DNA from 4 places in the Komagataeibacter xylinus genome. Region 2 is predicted to be linked to each of the others. Evidence: predicted binding sites of a transcription regulator. Region 2 holds the regulator's gene; each other region holds the start of a gene.

Region 1 (4,213 bases), 1.5 Mb from region 2:
GGTCCTTGTTCTCGCGCGTCAGGCGGTCGAGGTCGGGCAGCACCTTGCGGCAGTAGGGGCAGCGCGGATCATAGAATTCGACAACGGTGGTCTGCCCCCTGGCATTGCCCAGCACGCCATCGCTTGCGGTGGGCGTGGTCAGGTCGCCGTGGTGGCTTTCCAGCGCGGAGCGGGCCGCGTTCTGCTGGGCGGCATTGGCGTTGCTGCGCAGGGCGGCAATGGCGTCTGACAGGATGGTGGGGTCGGTTTTCAGCGCATTGCGCATGATCTCGACAATTTCCTGCCGCTGGGCAGGGGTGAAGCTGGCCTGTGCCTCAGCAGCCCTGCCCGCGCCCGCCGTGGCAGCCAGGATTGCCCCCGTGGCGAGCAGGGTGGGCAGCAGGCGTGGTCGGTTCCGGCGGGGCGAAAGAAAGGTCACGGGTTTGCTCCGTTGTCATGTCGCGATAGGGTGGTGTGTAAAGGATCGGGCAGCGGAAAGAAATGGGCCATGGGGCCGTGGGGGCGCCATGCCTGTTGCCGATGGCCCGGAACGCCGCTAAGTCGTGAAGGGTCTGCTATGATCGCGCGGTCGTTACGCGTTGTTGAACGGAATGAAGCCGACCTGCCCATTGGAGAAGCGTTGCGTGCCTGAGCATTCGTCGATCACCCCTGTCGCCCGTCGGTCCATGCGTACGGCGCTCTGTGCCGTTCTGGCCCTTTCGGTTACGGGCTGCGCCTTCAAGAACTATTCGCCCGTCAAGATCGTTTCCAGCATGTTTGGCCCCTCACCGGGGCAGTTGATCGGCACTGTCTCCTCCGATGAGCCGCAGGCCACGCTGGTCGGGCGAGACATTCTCCAGCGCGGCGGCAATGCGGCGGATGCGGCCACGGCCATGGGGCTGGCCCTGGCCGTGACACTGCCTTCGCGTGCCTCGCTTGGCGCGGGCGGCGCATGCCTTGCCTACCGTCCGGGTGACCAGAACGGGGGCCGCGCCTTTATGTTCCTGCCAGTGGCTGGGGCGACCGACGGGTCGGGCATGTCGCATGCCGACCGCCCGGCAGCGGTGCCCATGCTGGCGCGCGGGCTGTACCTCATGCACCTGCAATATGGCTCGGCCGCATTTTCCGAGATGGTGCCGGATGCGATCACGCTCGCGGCCAATGGCGTCAATGTGAGCCGCCAGCTTGCCACCGATCTGGCCGCAGTCCAGGTGCCGCTTCTGGCTGATGCTGGCGTGCGCGCTGTATTCGCCCGCTCGGATGGCAAGGCGCTGGCCGAGGGCGATGCGCTGGTGCAGACCCATCTTTCCGGCGCGCTGGACCAGATCCGCAGCATGGGCGTGGGCGATCTTTATAATGGGGCGCTGGGCCAGTCCTTCGTGGCGGGCAGCCAGAAGGCTGGCGGTGGCCTGACCATGGCCGACATGCGAGGGGCCATTCCGTCCGAGCGGCTGCCGCTCTCCGTGAGCAGTGGCGAGACGCAGGTCAGCTTCCTGCCGCCGCCGGCCGATGGCGGGCTGGGTGCTGCGGTGGCGTTCCGTGCCGCATCCTCATCCGATGCGGCAACGCGCGCGCAGGCCAGTGTTGCGGGCTGGCGCGCACAGAATGGCAGCCACGCCAGCGGCACGGGTGATGACCTGACCGCCCGCGCGCAGGCCTTTGTCAATGCAGGCGGGGCAGGGGGCGGCGGGTTGCCGTCGCTGCCGGCTTCCACCTCATTTACCGTGGTTGACCACGGGGGCATGGCAGTTGCATGCAGCCTGAGCATGGACAACCTGTTTGGTACCGGGCGCATGGCGGGCAATACCGGCATCGTGCTCGGTGCCTCGCCCGCGCGCCTGCCGCAGCCGCTTTATGCTGCCGCCATTGCCAGCCAGGGCCGCGCCTTCCGTGCGGTGGTGGCGGGGTCGGGCCAGAATGATGCGGCCGCGGCTACCGGCATCGCCATGCGGCAACTGCTTGCGGGCCAGACACCTGATTCCCATCCTGTTACGGCACAGGGCCGCGTAAACGCCATTTCCTGCCCGCGCGGCCTGCCGGGCGATGGCGCAACCTGCACCGCCGTGACCGACCCGCGTGGGGCGGGGCTGGCCATGGGGCCGCGCTGAACGGCGATTATTGCCTGGCAGGCCATCATTATCAGGGCGGGAAAGGAACAGGACCATTGTAAATGATCCTGTTTTGTTCCATATTGCAGAACATGACCCGCCCCCTGTTTCAGGCTGGCGTGGCAGGGCGGAATGCCCGTTATTAAGGTTTCATTCCACACGAACCAGGTAGGCAGGCAATGGCACAGGCTCCGGGTATAGATAAAAGCAAGGCCCTGGAAGGGGCATTGAGCCAGATCGAGCGCGCGTTCGGCAAGGGCTCGATCATGCGCATGGGCGAGCGTCCGTCCGAGCAGGTGGACGTGATTTCCACCGGTTCGCTCGGCCTAGACATAGCACTGGGCATTGGCGGCCTGCCGCGTGGCCGCATTGTCGAGATTTATGGCCCCGAAAGCTCGGGCAAGACCACCATGGCGCTGCACGCCATTGCCGAGGCGCAGCGCAAGGGCGGCACCTGCGCCTTCATCGATGCCGAGCACGCGCTTGACCCCGGCTATGCCCGCAAGCTGGGCGTGGATGTGGACAACCTGCTGATCAGCCAGCCCGATGCGGGCGAGCAGGCACTCGAGATTGCCGATACGCTGGTGCGCTCGGGCGCGATTGACGTGCTGGTGGTCGATAGCGTGGCGGCCCTGGTGCCGCGCGCCGAGCTTGAGGGCGATATGGGCGACAGCCATGTCGGCCTGCATGCCCGCCTCATGAGCCAGGCTTTGCGCAAGCTCACCGGATCGGTCTCGCGTTCCAACACCATGCTGATCTTCCTCAACCAGATCCGCCTCAAGATTGGCGTGATGTTCGGCAGCCCGGAAACGACAACGGGCGGCAACGCGCTGAAGTTCTATGCCTCCGTGCGCATGGACATCCGCCGCATCGGCTCGATCAAGGACAAGGACGAGGTGACGGGCAACCAGACCCGCGTCAAGGTGGTCAAGAACAAGATGGCGCCGCCCTTCCGCCAGGTCGAGTTCGATATCATGTATGGCGAAGGCATCAGCAAGGTAGGTGAACTGATCGACCTTGGCGTCAAGGCAGGCATTGTTGAAAAGTCCGGCGCCTGGTTCTCATGTGACAGCCAGCGGATCGGGCAGGGGCGTGAAAACGCCAAGCAGTTCCTGCGCGACCACCCGGAAATGGCCGCCGATATCGAGCGCCGTGTGCGCGAGCAGGCCGGTGTCGTGGCCGAGGCCATGCTGGTCGGTCCCGATGAGGAAGGGGCGGACTGATTGCCCTTGGCCTGTTCCATTGTAACAGGCTATCGTCCCTGCGCTCTGGCGTGGCCTGTGCCATGGCGGAAGCAGGGTCTGAAAAGCGGGGGTAAGGGCAGCCGGAATGAGACCACGTCTTGCAATGATCGGCTTGCTGGCCTGCCTTGCCGCCTGTAGCGGCGGGCATGACGACAATAATGATCCGGCCGATGTGGATGAAGCCCCCCGCCCGCTCGGCCGCAGCGCGTGGGAGGGACACCACGCCACGCATGCAGACAATGCCCTGCGCCCGCTCTCGCGCCACCTGCCCAAGCCGCCCACCCCCAATGAAGACGGGGCGACCGAGGATTATCATCCGCCCCCTGATGCTGAGGCGATGCGGATGATCTCATCGGGTTACGACGCCAATCAGGCTGGCGATGATGACCAGTCCGACAGTGATGATGGCAAGCATTTTGTTGTGCCTGACACGCAGGTCAGCTTCGGCAAGCCGGGCAGAAAATAGCCGCCTGTAAAGAAGTTTTTGGTAAGGCTTTTTTCAAAAAGCTTTAAAGAACGCTGCCTTTTTGAAAAAATGCAGCGCCTGAAAACTTTATATTGTTTTCCAGATACGCTCTTACAGCACCAGCACGGCCCGGATATCGTTCACATTGGTCAGGGTGGGACCGGTCATGACCAGATCGCCCGTCTGTCGGAACACCGTGTAACTGTCATGCGCGCGCAGGGCGGCGCGCGGGTTGCAGCCTGCGGCTTCGGCGCGGGCCAGCGTGTCGGGGGTGATGATCGCACCCGCCGCGTCCTCCGTGCCATCAATACCGTCGCTATCCGCTGCAATGGCCCAGATGCCCGCTTGCCCCTGCAGGGCGCAGGCCATGGAGAGCAGGAACTCGGTATTGCGCCCGCCCCGCCCCGGCGCGGGAC
Region 2 (4,213 bases):
GTACGGCCCTTGGCAACGCACGCACGCGCTGCCTCGATTTTGGCTTCTTTGCCCCACGCGCCCATATGGAACTACCGCAGGAGCCCTATATTGGCGTCGGGCACTCACTGGGCACGTTATGGCTGCTGCGCCACCACGGCCCGCTGTGCCGGGGCCTGATCCTGATCAACGGCTTCAGCCGGTTCGGGGCCGGACCGGATTTTCCGGCTGGCATTACCCGGCGTGTGATCGAACGCATGCGCCAGGGGCTGCTGCGCGCGCCGCAGGGATTGCTGCACAGTTTCCGCCTGCGCGCGGGCATTGATTCGCCGGTGCCTGAACCGATCGTGCGCGACCGGCTGGAAACCGGGCTCGAAGCCCTGATGGACATGGATTGCCGGGCCGACCTGATCCGCACGACATGCCCGGTTCATGTCATGGCAGGCACGCAGGATGCCATTGCCCCCCCAGCGCTGACCGAGGCCTGTTTTCCAGCCCGTTCCCTTCAATGGCTGGAAGGCGGGCATCTGCTTCCGCTCACGCATGCCACGGCCTGTGCGGATGCCATAACCACCATGGCCAGACGGATGATGCCATCATGACGCGCAAGGACAGCATTGCCGCCCGTTTCGACATGGCGCAGCACTACGAGCAGGCGGCCCGCATCCAGCGCATTGCCGCGACCGAACTGGCCCGGCGTATTGCTGCCGCCATGAGCCCTCATGCCCCGCGCCGTATTCTGGAAATTGGCTGTGGTACCGGCTTCCTGACCCGTGAGCTGCGCCGCCTGTTCCCCCAGGCGTACATCACCGCCACCGATATCGCGCCGGGCATGCTGCAACGCCTCGCACGATCCATGCCCGATGACGCGCAACTTGTGCTGCACCGCATGGATGGTGAAGCGCCCGACCTGACTGGTCCGTTTGACCTTATCTGTTCCAGTCTGGCCATGCAGTGGTTTGCCGACCGCAAGGCGGCTCTTGCCGCACTGGGCCGCCTGCTGGCACCGGGTGGGCACATGGCGCTGGCAACCCTGTGCGCAGGCAGTTTTCACCAATGGCGGGCTGCGTATGACGCCGTGGGCAGGACATGCCCCATGGCCGATTACCCACCCTGCACCACGTTGCAGGCCGAATGGCCCGATTGTGGCGCTGGTCTGTGGGAAGACGCTGAAATCATCGATACGCCTGCGTCACCACTGGCCTTCGTGCGTGAACTTCGGGCTATCGGTGCAACCCATACGGACAGTTCCCCCACGGATGGCCTGCGGCGCGTACTGGCTGCGGCAGGCGAGGGGGATGCACCTTTTGCCGTATCATACCATGTGGCGTACGGGCAGTTCGACCGCGCGCCATGGCCGGGCGTGTTCGTGACCGGCACGGATACGGATGTGGGCAAAACCGTTAGTTCCGCCGCACTGGTAAGGGCATGGAACGCCGCTTACTGGAAGCCCCTGCAAAGCGGCACGGATGACGCGCCATCCGACAGCATGAGCCTGCGCCATCTGACCGGACCTGATGCGACCCGGCTTTATCCGCCTGCAGCGAGTTTCGGGGCTTCCCTCTCGCCCGAGGATGCAGCGCGGCAGGCCGATACCCGGATCGACCCTGATCTGATTACCCTGCCGGATCACGACCCTGCGGCAGGCCCGGTGGTGGTGGAAGGGGCAGGAGGCGTGTTCGTGCCGATCGCGCCCGATTACCTGATGATCGACCTCATGGCACGGCTGGCGCTGCCGGTGGTGCTGGTTGCCCGCAGCACGCTGGGCACGATCAACCACACGCTGCTCAGCCTTGCCGCCCTGCGGGCACGGGGGCTGCGCGTGGCAGGCGTGATCCTGAACGGTCCACTCGAACCCGTGGGGCGCGAGGCCATCATCCGCCACGGGCAGGTGCGCATTCTGGCGCAGTTTCCGCCCATAACGCCCATGGGGCCGGACGCGGTGGCGCAACTCGCTGCCCTGCTGCCGCCATGGCGTGACATCATGCAATCATGAAAACGCTGCCTTCTTGCAAAAAAGGGCGCCCAGAAATTTTGGGGCTGGCAGCGGGCCGCAACCTTTAATAACGGCGGATCAGGCCTGCCAGCGTGCCCTGTATGTACACACGCCCCGCTGGAAAAATCCGGGTCTCATACGCGCTATTGGCCGGGATCAGCGCAATTTCGCTGCCCTGATGGCGGATGCGCTTGAGGGTGACCTCATCGCCATCAATCAGCGCCACCACGATCTCCCCGTCATTCGCGTGGTTCTGCTGGCGGATGATGACCATGTCACCATCAAGAATGCCCGCTTCCTCCATCGAATTGCCCGTCACTTCCAGTGCGTAATGGCTGGCCTTGCCCAGCATGTCGGCAGGCACGGTGATGCGGGTGGTCTCGGGTGTTATGGCCTCGATGGGATTGCCTGCGGCAATACGCCCCACGAAAGGCACGTCCATCACCGCGGCGATCTGTTCAGGGGCAGGCAGGTCTGGCGCGGGATGGGGCGAATCGGCCGGGCGGGGCGGCGGCGGATCAATATCGGGCAGGCGCAGGATCTCGAGCGCACGGGCCCGATGATGCCTGCGGTGCAGGAACCCACGCTCCTCTAGTGCTGAAATGAGGCGATGAATGCCTGACTTGGAGCGCAGGCCGAGTGCATCCTTCATTTCATCGAAAGAGGGTGAAAAACCCGTGCGGCGCAGATGGCTATCGATAAACAGCAAAAGCTCATGTTGTTTTCTGGTGAGCATGTCACATGTCCTTTTGCCGTGAGCAGCGCCGCCGATGCGTGAGCGCCATGGAACAAATCAAAAACCTGTTCCATGTTCTACATTGGTTCCTCCTCGCGCGTCAACCGGCATTCCGGCCTATGCAAAGACGTGATCGATACGGATCAGTTCGCATTTATCACCTGTCTGTGCTGCTGGCGCATGGGGCGCGCGCAGCACCAGCGCCTGGCTTTGCGCCAGCACGTGCAGCATGGCCGAATCCTGCACGGGGAACGGCGTTGCCACCAGGCGGCCCTGTGCGTCATGTGCAAGGGTTGCGCGCAGGTGGTCCATGCGCTGGTCGTTTGGAGGCACGTCGCAGCCCAGAATGGCGTGAACCGGCGGCTCAACGGGTTGCGCCAGTCCGGCCATGCGCCGCAGGGTTGGCAGCACGAACACGATAGAGCACACGAAGGCCGCAACCGGATTGCCCGGCAGGCCAATGAACGGCAGGCGGCCAAGATGGCCCGACATCAGCGGGCGGCCCGGTCGCATGGCAATCTTCCAGAAATCGGTTTTCAGCCCCACCTGTTCCAGCCCGCGCCGGACCAGGTCGTGGCTGCCTACGCTGGCGCCGCCCGCAGTCAGCAGCATGTCCACGCCATCGACCATGCGCTCGAGTGTTGCCACATCGGCCATGTCATCGCGCAGCACCGGCAGCATGATCGGCTCGGCGCCTGCGGCGCGCAGCAGGGCGGCCAGCATGGGGGTGTTGGCGTTGGCGATCTGGCCCGCGCCGACGGGGCTGCCAGGCAGGAGCAGTTCATCGCCCGTAGCGGCAATGGCCACGCGCGGGCGGCGCGTCACCTGCACCCACGCATTGTTGGCCGCTGCCGCCAGCCCCACATCGCGTGCTGAGAGCCTGTGGCCTGCGGGCACAAGCATCTGCCCCGCCGCAAAATCCTGCCCCTTGCGGCGCACATAGGTGCCAGGCGCCAGCGTGTGAGTGGTATGCACGCTGCTGCCCTCGCGCCGTGCGTTCTCCTGTATCAGCACGGCGTCCGTGCCTGCAGGCATGACGCTGCCGGTAAAGATGCGTACGCACTGCCCGGGGCCAGCCGTGCCGGTAAAGGGGTGGCCCGCAGGAGCCTCGGCAATGCAGGCAAGTGTTACCCCGCCTGCCGAAAGATCCGCCGCGCGCACGGCGTAGCCATCCATGGACGAGACATTGGCTGGCGGGTTGGACAGCCCCGCCATGATGGGGGCCGCACTCACGCGCCCGCAGGCATCGGTCAGGGCCACGACCTCGGCAGGGAGGGGGAAAACCCCTTCCAGAATCCGCTCACGCGCTTGCGCTACACTCAACATCGGGCACGACACTCCATTTTTTTTGCCATTCTGGGGCGATTCCAGCAGAAATATCGGTCAAGGTGCTTGACCTGAGCCTTGTGTATGCGCATTTTCCGCCAACTTGAACCACTGCTGCACCTGAGTGTTCCAGCAGCGGCGGAGCAGTGCTGAGGATATCATGGCCAAGAGCAACA
Region 3 (4,213 bases), on a different replicon from region 2:
GATCGGCTCGGCCAGCGACGCGGTCAGCACCATGCGCTCGATCCCGAAGCCCGGATCGATGGTCTCGATCCTGTCACAGAGCAGACGGGTCAGGCGTCTGACGTCCCGCACCGGCATGGCCGTAGCCACACGGACGGCCTCGGTTCGGCTGTCCACCCGGTGCAGCAGCAGGTCGAGGCGGCGCACGCCCTGCTCGCGTTCCTCCAACCCGGCGCACAGGGGCGGCACGAGTTTGGTGATGTAGCGGGCAATGGTCTCGGCTGCGCTGATCGGTTCGGCAAAGTTCCGGCTGACCTGCACCGGCGCCTGCAGCCGGACCGGGACAATGGCTTCCGCCTGCCGCCCGAAAGCCTGGTCCAGCCTGCGGGCGACATCCAGGCCGAAGCGCAGGGCCAGCGGTGCGCGCGGCATACCGGCCAGCGGGCCGATGCGTGACACGCCCAGCCCATGGAGGCCATCAATGATATCCTCTGGCAGGCGCAGGGCCTCGATGGGCAGGTCGACAATCGCTGCCGCCGTCTCACCGGGCGGCACGAGGGTGATACGTCCCCGGCCATAGCGCGCCAGCGCATGGGCGGCACCCCATGTATCGGCAATCGCGGCCCGGGCCGTCATTCCGGACTTCTTCAGGCGGGTGACCATGTTCTCCAGCATGACGGCCTCGCCCCCATGCAGGTGATCGGCACCGGTCGTATCCAGCACGATGCCGTCGGGTGGATCGGGGGCCACGATGGGAGCGATGCGGTGCTGGAACCACAGCGCTAGCCGCTCCAGCCCTGCCCGGTCACCGTCCGGGTCGGCATCCATGATGAGCAGATCGGGATGGAGCGCCTGCGCTTTCGCGACAGGCATGCCGGGACGCAGGCCCAGCCTGCGGGCGGCGAGATCGACCGATAGCACGACCCGTCGCCGCCCTTCCCGTCCGACGAGCGCCAGCGGGCGGTCAGGCGCGGGCGCGTCGGTTCCCAGCCGCTTCCTGAGCCGGTCTGTCGGCCAGAGCGGCAGGTAGAGCGAGACGACACGGTGCCAGTCTCCCTTTGGCATCACAGGCCTCCACTTCAAAATCGGCGCATTCGCCCGCGCGGGCACGGATCAGTTCCAGCAGCCAGCGGGACCGGCCGACGCCGGGCACTGGCAGCGGCACGGATGGGAGGACGGATACCCGCCACCGGGTGACCGAAGCGGTGGGCTGGCCGAAATCCGCCGCATCCGTCTGCCGCCGCCAGCGCCGTATGGCGATGCCCAGTGCGCCGGATGTCTCGGCCGCCAGCTGCAGGCGACGTGACGCGGTCATGGACAGGCGGGCCACCTCGGCGACGACTGCGCCCAGCCCCTGATGGCGCAATGCCTCCTCGAAACAGGCCAGCACATCGACGTCCGAACTGGCTGCGACATAAATGGTCCGTCGCGCCGACAGCCCGACCTGCTGCAGTGCCGGGGCGTACAGGTCCTGACGGGTGGCGATCCACAGTACCTTGCCCCGTGTCCGGGCTGCGATCCCGGCGGAAAACAGGCCGGACGCTGCTGCATTCAGGGCGTCATGGCCGCCGCCGGCCACTTCATGCAGCGCGCCCAGCGCCAGTCCGCCGTCTGGCAGGCGACCGTCAATCTCGGGCACCCCGAAGGGCAGCACGCCCCGCCTGCGCCGGCCCTGGCCTTCGAGGCGGCTGACCTGTGCTCTCAGCGCCTCCAGCGCGGGACGTGGTTGAGATGCGGGCATGGGGTCGGACAGTCCATTCGGGTGTTTCTGGTATGGAATTAGCGATTGTGTTCGTTATTTGTTCTGGTACGGTGACGAATGTCAACCTATTCTCGAGAAGAGTCTGTGATCCGGACGCGGGTACAGGCCTGCCGTCCGATCGTGGCTTGATGAAAAGTGTCTGAAGTACAGGGATTTATCTGGGGCGGTTCTGCAGTGTCTTGCCTACAGGAGTGGAAACTACCCGATAGGGCACCCTTACGCGGACTCGCGAAAGAAAAGCGTGAGGGGCAACCTCTATGCGATAACCAGTAGCCAGCAGGGGATCCGGAAGGCGGACAGAATCACGCCTGAACGTACCGCCAATCCAATCTTCCGCCTTTATCGGACATTTTCTCCAACACCGGTGATCGGGCCAATACCAATATCCGCACTCCCGCCTCGCCGTGGTAGCGACGCTGGAAAAGGGCGAAGCATTGCTGTGTGATGTCGCTCATAGCCTTTTCCGAACCTGAGCGTCCGCCAGATGGGAAATAGTGGTCTATTCACAAAGCCGAGCTGTTCCCGCCCGTCAAAATATCTGAATCTCTGCGCTCTCGACAGACGTTGCCAAATCCTCGAAATATGAAATGACTCACGCGGCAAACTCGAGGCACAGATTTATGCGCGTATCCCAAATGTAAAATATGAAGTCGGCGGGTGTGGCAGATCATGATTGAAGCATGAATCAGTTCCAGGAAAGTAATCTCAGGCCAGACTATCGATTTTACGCCTACAGTTCGGAACCCCACATCGACAAATTTCCGGCAACGCATGCTCCGGCTGAGCAAGATAAGAGGGAACTGTGCTGCGGCTTCCCAGCTAATCTCATCGCCAGGCGGGAAATCGTAAGATTTAGCGCCAGCTAGAACCTGTTTTTCCTTATAAAGTTAATGCATGACAAAGGCCGGGGCTTTGGGACACTCCTCACAATACATGATCCCGATATCTATCTGCTTTATATTCAGCTTTTCAATGATCTCGGCATTAGAGCCTGATCCGAAAGTTTTTCAGCACTGACAATGCCTTGCGGTTCTGCGGGTCAGCATGCGGATTGAGGCGATCAAAGTCCACGCTGTTGACGAGGCTATGGACTTTTCCCAGTCTTTGGCGAGCCGCCTGCAGCGACCGAGCCAGGCGAATGTTCGTTCGACCACCCAGCGGCGAGGCAGAATTTCAAAGCCCTTGGCTGTGTCTGATCGCCTGATGATTTCGACCGTCCATTTTCCCATGCTGGCGAGCGCGGATCGCAGTTTATTACCGGCATAGCCGCCATCGGCGAAGATGTGGCGAAGCCATGGAAAGTGTTTGCGTATTGCCGCCAGGACATCGACAGCCCCGTCACGATCCTGAATGTCAGCGGCATGAACAAGGAGGAAGATCAGGAAGCCGCAGGTATCCGTCAAAATATGGCGCTTGCGACCTTTGACCTTCTTTCCAGGGGAGTGTCCTGAAGTCTGTGTATCTGACCTGGCCCACGGTTGTTCAGCTACTCAAGCGGCGAAGCGCTCGCCGAACATTATGGCGAACTGGTTGCGGGCTGCAAACCATTCCCGAACATTCCGCCCGTCTTTCTCAAAGCCGCGGATTGCCAGGTAGATCAGCTTTGTTGCGGCATCGTCAGTCGGGAACGAACCGCGCGTCTTGATCGATTTGCGGATAACCCTGTTCAGGCTCTCAATGGCGTTCGTGGTGTATATGATCTTTCGGATTGCCGGATCGAAGGCAAAAAACGGGATCACTTCTGGCCATGCCCGGCGCCATGCCGGGGCGATTGACGCGTATTTCCCGGCCCATTTCCCCTCGAACGCATCAAGTTCGGCGGCCGCCATGTCAGCGGTGGCGGCCCCGTAGATCCGGCGCAGGTCGGCAGCCACGGCCTTACGGTCCTTCCATGAGCAGAAGTTCAGGCTGTGGCGCACCAGGTGAACAATACAGGTCTGAACCATCGCCTCGGGAAAGGCGGCGGTGATGGCCTCGGGAAAGCCTTTCAGCCCGTCCACGACCGCGATCAGGATGTCCTGGATGCCCCGGTTCTTCAACTCGTTCATGACCGAAAGCCAGAATTTGGCGCCTTCATTCTCGGCGATCCAGAGCCCCAGAACCTCGCGCACTCCCTCGCGGGTGACACCGAGAGCAACGTAAACCGCCTTGTTTTTAACGGTCCGGCTGTCAGCATCGCGGATCTTTACCCGAAGAGCATCGAAGATCACGATGGGATACATCCGATCCAGCGCCCGGCCCTGCCACTCCCGGACCTCGTCCAGCACGGCATCGGTGACGCGGCTGATCAGGTCGGGAGAGACCTTCAGGCCATAAAGATCAAGCAGATGGGTCTGGATGTCCCGGACAGTCAGGCCGGCGGCATAGAGACCGATGATCCTGTCGTCGATCCCGTCAATCCGGGTCTGGCCCTTCTTTACAAGCTCCGGCTCGAAACTGCTGTCGCGGTCGCGCGGCACCGTCACTGGAAAG
Region 4 (4,213 bases), on a different replicon from region 2:
GCCATATCTGTTGATCTTCGCATTCGAGTTCTTTCTGCTGTGGTGGAGGTGCCAGCCATCGCGCTGTCAGCGATCGTTTTGGCGACAGCGCGGCCAGCGTGAGCCGTTGGCGGGTTCTGGAATGTGAACGGGCAGCATAACCCCGGTTCTTTGAGTGGAGATCGGCGTTCGGGACGGATCGAAAAGTAGCACGACCTCATCTGTGGCCTTCTGGGTGATATCCCGGACATTGATTGAGCGCGGTCGCAGTTTCGGCCACGGCACCCTGCAACGCTTCTTCGCACGCCATGCGACGGAACTGGACCGCCCCGATGTCCTGATGCAGCGCTAGGCATGGTCCGATGGGCAGATTGATCTCGATCCGGCACTCTTGGTCTTTATCGATGAAATCTAGGCCAAGACCAACATGGCCCCTACCCACGGTCGCGGCCAGCAGCTGTGGATGGGCTTTCCACATGGCCATCGTTGCACGACGACCGTCATCGCCTGACTGACTCATCGGGGCATGATCGCGCCATTCGTCATGAATGGCCCGGTCAATCGCCGCGCCTTCGAGACCTATATCGAGCGCGTTCTCGTCCTCGAACTGAGGCCCAACCATATCGTCATCATGGACAATCTCTCCAATCACAAAGGCGATCGAACCCGCTTCCTGATCGAGAAAGTCGGTGCGGAGCTGCGGCTCCTGCCGCCTTACAGCCTGGATTTCAATTCAATCGAAAATGCATTCTCCAAGCTCAAAGCCCATCTGCGAAAGGCCGCAGGCCGCACTCTCGAAACCCTCTGGAACACCATCGGCGAAATCTCCAAAATGTTCCCACCCATCGAATGCGCCAACTATTTCGTCCCCGCAGGATACAATCCAGACAGATAGGGTTCCGCTCTAATGGCTGGTCTTTGATCGTGCTTTCCGACAGCGGACTGGCCGGAATCTCCCCCAAAGCGACATTTAATAATTGCCTACCGCGGAGCATTTACCATCTTTAGGGCGTTGTCAGGCAGGGGGCGCTGCAATTGTAGTGCTGCGTCCAAGGGCCCCTTCATCCATAGATCCAGTTCTTCCTGCCGGGTCAGAATGACCGGCATAGCTTTCGGATGAATGGCACCGACCTCCCGATTGGCCGTGGTGGTCAGGAAGCCGAACAGGTCATCCGTCGTCTCGCCATCCGCCAGTTTCCGCACTGATGTCCACTGGCACCAGATCCCTGCAAAGAAAGCCAGCGGCTTCCCATCGCTGCGGGCAAACCAGACGGGCCTGCTGGTACCATCCGGCAGGCGCTCCGGTTCGGAAAAAGACGTGAGCGGCACCAGGCAGCGATGCGCGACACCTTCCCAGCGCTTCCACCAGGCCGAGGTGGGATTGCGGATATTGGTCACACCCCGATCGACCCTGTGGCCTTTCAGGTAGCCCGGCGGGGTGGGCATGCCCCATCGCGCCATGACCAGTTCACGCCCATCCTGCGCGTTCCGCACGATGGGCGCCATGGTGTTGGGCCAGATCTCGGGCAGGGGTTGGAGATTGCCGGTGCGGTCGGTCATGACCCTGGCCGCCTCCCGGATCGCCTGCTGGCTGCTGGTCATCGCATAGAGGTTGCACATCACGCCATCCTTTCGCGATTCCGGATATGGGTGTCCTGCCGGGTGGTATCCACCCTGCAGGACGGGGATGGCCGGACTGTTCCTGATAACCCCCTGCAATCCAGACAGTTTTCATCGCGCCTGGACCGTGTGGCAGCCCTGCGTCCGCGTCCGGATCACAGCCGCTTTTCCAGAATGGGTTGACATTCGTCACCGGGCCAGAACAAATAACGAACACAATCACTGATTCTGTGCCAGAAACACCCGAATGGACTGTCCGACCCCATGCCCGCACCCCAACCCCGTCCCGCGCTGGAGGCGCTGAGAGCACAGGTCAGCCGCCTCGAAGGCCAGGGCCGACGCAGGCGGGGCGCGCTTCCCTTCGGTGTGCCCGAGATTGACGCTCGCCTGCCGGATGGTGGCCTGGCGCTGGGCGCGCTGCATGAGGTGGCGGGCGGCGGCCATGATGCCCTGAATGCAGCAGCATCCGGCCTGTTTTCCGCCGGGATCGCAGCCCGGACACGGGGCAAGGTGCTGTGGATCGCCACCCGCCAGGACCTGTATGCCCCGGCACTGCAGCAGGTCGGCCTGTCGGCGCGACGGACCATTTACGTCGCGGCCAGTTCGGACGTCGATGTCCTGGCCTGTTTCGAGGAAGCACTGCGCCATCAGGGGCTGGGGGCGGTCGTGGCCGAGGTCGCCCGCCTGTCCATGACCGCGTCACGCCGCCTGCAACTGGCGGCCGAGACATCCGGCGCGCTGGGCATCGCCATACGGCGCTGGCGGCGACAGACGGATGCGGCGGATTTCGGCCAGCCCACGGCGTCGGTCACCCGGTGGCGGGTCTCGGTCCTCCCATCCGTGTCGCTGCCAGTGCCCGGCGTCGGCCGGTCCCGCTGGCTGCTCGAACTGATCCGTGCCCGCGCGGGCGAATGCGCCGATTTCGAAGTGGAGGCCTGTGATGCCAAAGGGAGACTGGCACCGTGTCGTCTCACTCTACCTGCCGCTCTGGCCGACAGACCGGCTCAGGAAGCGGCTGGGCACCGACGCGCCCGCGCCTGACTGCCCATTGGTGCTGGCCGGACGGGAAGGGCGGCGACGGGTCATCCTGTCGGTCGATCTCGCCGCCCGCAGGCTGGGCCTGCGCCCCGGCACGCCTGTCGCGAAAGCGCAGGCGCTCCATCCCGATCTGCTCATCATGGATGCCGACCCGGACGGTGACCGGGCAGGGCTGGAGCGGCTGGCGCTGTGGTTCCAGCACCGCATCGCCCCCATCGTGGCCCCCGATCCGCCAGACGGCATCGTGCTGGATACGACCGGTGCCGATCACCTGCATGGGGGTGAGTCCATCATGCTGGAGAACATGGTCACCCGCCTGAAGGAGTCCGGGATTACGGCCCGGGCAGCCATTGCCGATACATGGGGTGCGGCCCATGCGCTGGCCCGCTATGGCCGGGAACGCATCACCTTCGTGCCGCCCGGTGAGACGGCGGCAGCGATCACTGATCTGTCCATTGAAGCCCTGCGCCTGCCAGCGGATATCATTGATGGCCTCCATGGGCTGGGCGTGTCACGCATCGGCCCGCTGGCCGGCATGCCGCGCGCGCCGCTGGCCCTGCGCTTCGGCCCGGATGTCGCCCGCAGGCTGGACCAGGCTTTCGGACGGCAGGCGGAAGCCATTGTCCCGGTCCGGCTGCAGGCGCCGGTGCAGGTCAGCCGGAACTTTGCCGAACCGATCAGTGCCGCCGAGACCATAGCCCGCTACATCACCAAACTCGTGCCGCCCCTGTGCGCCGGGCTGGAGGAACGCGAGCAGGGCGTGCGCCGCCTTGACCTGCTGCTGCACCGGGTGGACAGCCGCACCGAGGCCGTCCGCGTGGCCACGGCCATGCCGGTGCGGGACGTCAGACGCCTGACCCGTCTGCTCTGTGACAGGATCGAGACCATCGATCCGGGCTTCGGGATCGAGCGCATGGTGCTGACCGCGTCGCTGGCCGAGCCGATCCTGCACCGCCAGGGTGTATCCGCCCTGATCGAGGAAGAAGAGGCCGACGTCTCCGACCTGATCGATACCCTGGCCAATCGTGTCGGCACGCAGGCCCTGTATCGCTTCGCCCCGGTGGAAAGCGACGTGCCGGAACGGGCCGTCTGCCGCGTGGCCGCCCTTGCACCCGAAGATACACGGGAGTGGCCGGATCACTGGCCGCGCCCCACGCGCCTGCTGCCCCGTCCCGAGCCGATCCAGACCATGGCGGTGCTGCCCGACCATCCGCCGGTCTTCTTCATCTGGCGTGGTATCCGCCGCCGGATCAGATGCGCCGATGGCCCCGAGCGGGTCTTTGGCGAATGGTGGAAAGGGGATGCCGAACTGACCACCGTGCGGGACTATTTCCGGGTGGAAGACACCAGCGGGGAAACATTCTGGGTTTACCGGACCGGGGATGGCGAACATGGCGAGACCGGTTCGCAGGGCTGGTTCCTGCACGGTCTCTTTGAATGAGTGTGCAGTACGCCGAACTGCAGGTGACGACGTATTTCTCGTTCCTGCGCGGCGCGTCCTCACCGATTGAACTGTTCGAGCAGGCGAAGGCCCTTGGCATTGAAGCGCTGGGCATCTGCGACCGCAATTCCCTGG

Evidence for each region. The regulator LexA, encoded in region 2, represses DNA repair genes until DNA is damaged. The targets are predictions, from matches to a motif close to TGTTCTANNTANGTTC.
Region 1: a site for LexA is predicted at 2,151-2,166, ahead of recA (recombinase RecA). Genes of this name have one in related genera too.
Region 3: a site for LexA is predicted at 1,769-1,784, ahead of FMA36_RS18360 (ImuA family protein). Genes of this name have one in related genera too.
Region 4: a site for LexA is predicted at 1,800-1,815, ahead of FMA36_RS17365 (ImuA family protein). Genes of this name have one in related genera too.

What each region holds. Positions count from the first base shown of each region.
Region 1 is NZ_CP041348.1:591,083-595,295, reverse strand. It holds gene FMA36_RS02850 (DsbA family protein) at 1-418, opposite strand, end outside; gene FMA36_RS02845 (gamma-glutamyltransferase) at 666-2,087, shown strand; gene recA (recombinase RecA) at 2,267-3,310, shown strand; gene FMA36_RS02835 (hypothetical protein) at 3,417-3,797, shown strand; gene FMA36_RS02830 (glycerate kinase type-2 family protein) at 3,909-4,213, opposite strand, start outside.
Region 2 is NZ_CP041348.1:2,662,782-2,666,994, forward strand. It holds gene FMA36_RS12765 (alpha/beta fold hydrolase) at 1-581, shown strand, start outside; gene bioD (dethiobiotin synthase) at 578-1,975, shown strand; gene lexA (transcriptional repressor LexA) at 2,040-2,711, opposite strand; gene FMA36_RS12780 (molybdopterin molybdotransferase MoeA) at 2,829-4,037, opposite strand; gene rpmG (50S ribosomal protein L33) at 4,198-4,213, shown strand, end outside.
Region 3 is NZ_CP041350.1:74,277-78,489, reverse strand. It holds gene FMA36_RS18365 (Y-family DNA polymerase) at 1-1,044, opposite strand, end outside; gene FMA36_RS18360 (ImuA family protein) at 944-1,720, opposite strand; gene FMA36_RS19260 (hypothetical protein) at 2,044-2,196, opposite strand; partial or broken gene FMA36_RS18355 (IS5 family transposase) at 2,749-3,192, opposite strand; gene FMA36_RS18350 (IS256 family transposase) at 3,232-4,213, opposite strand, start outside.
Region 4 is NZ_CP041349.1:105,996-110,208, forward strand. It holds partial or broken gene FMA36_RS17355 (transposase) at 1-874, shown strand, start outside; gene FMA36_RS17360 (SOS response-associated peptidase) at 961-1,599, opposite strand; gene FMA36_RS17365 (ImuA family protein) at 1,864-2,640, shown strand; gene FMA36_RS17370 (Y-family DNA polymerase) at 2,540-4,078, shown strand; gene FMA36_RS17375 (error-prone DNA polymerase) at 4,075-4,213, shown strand, end outside.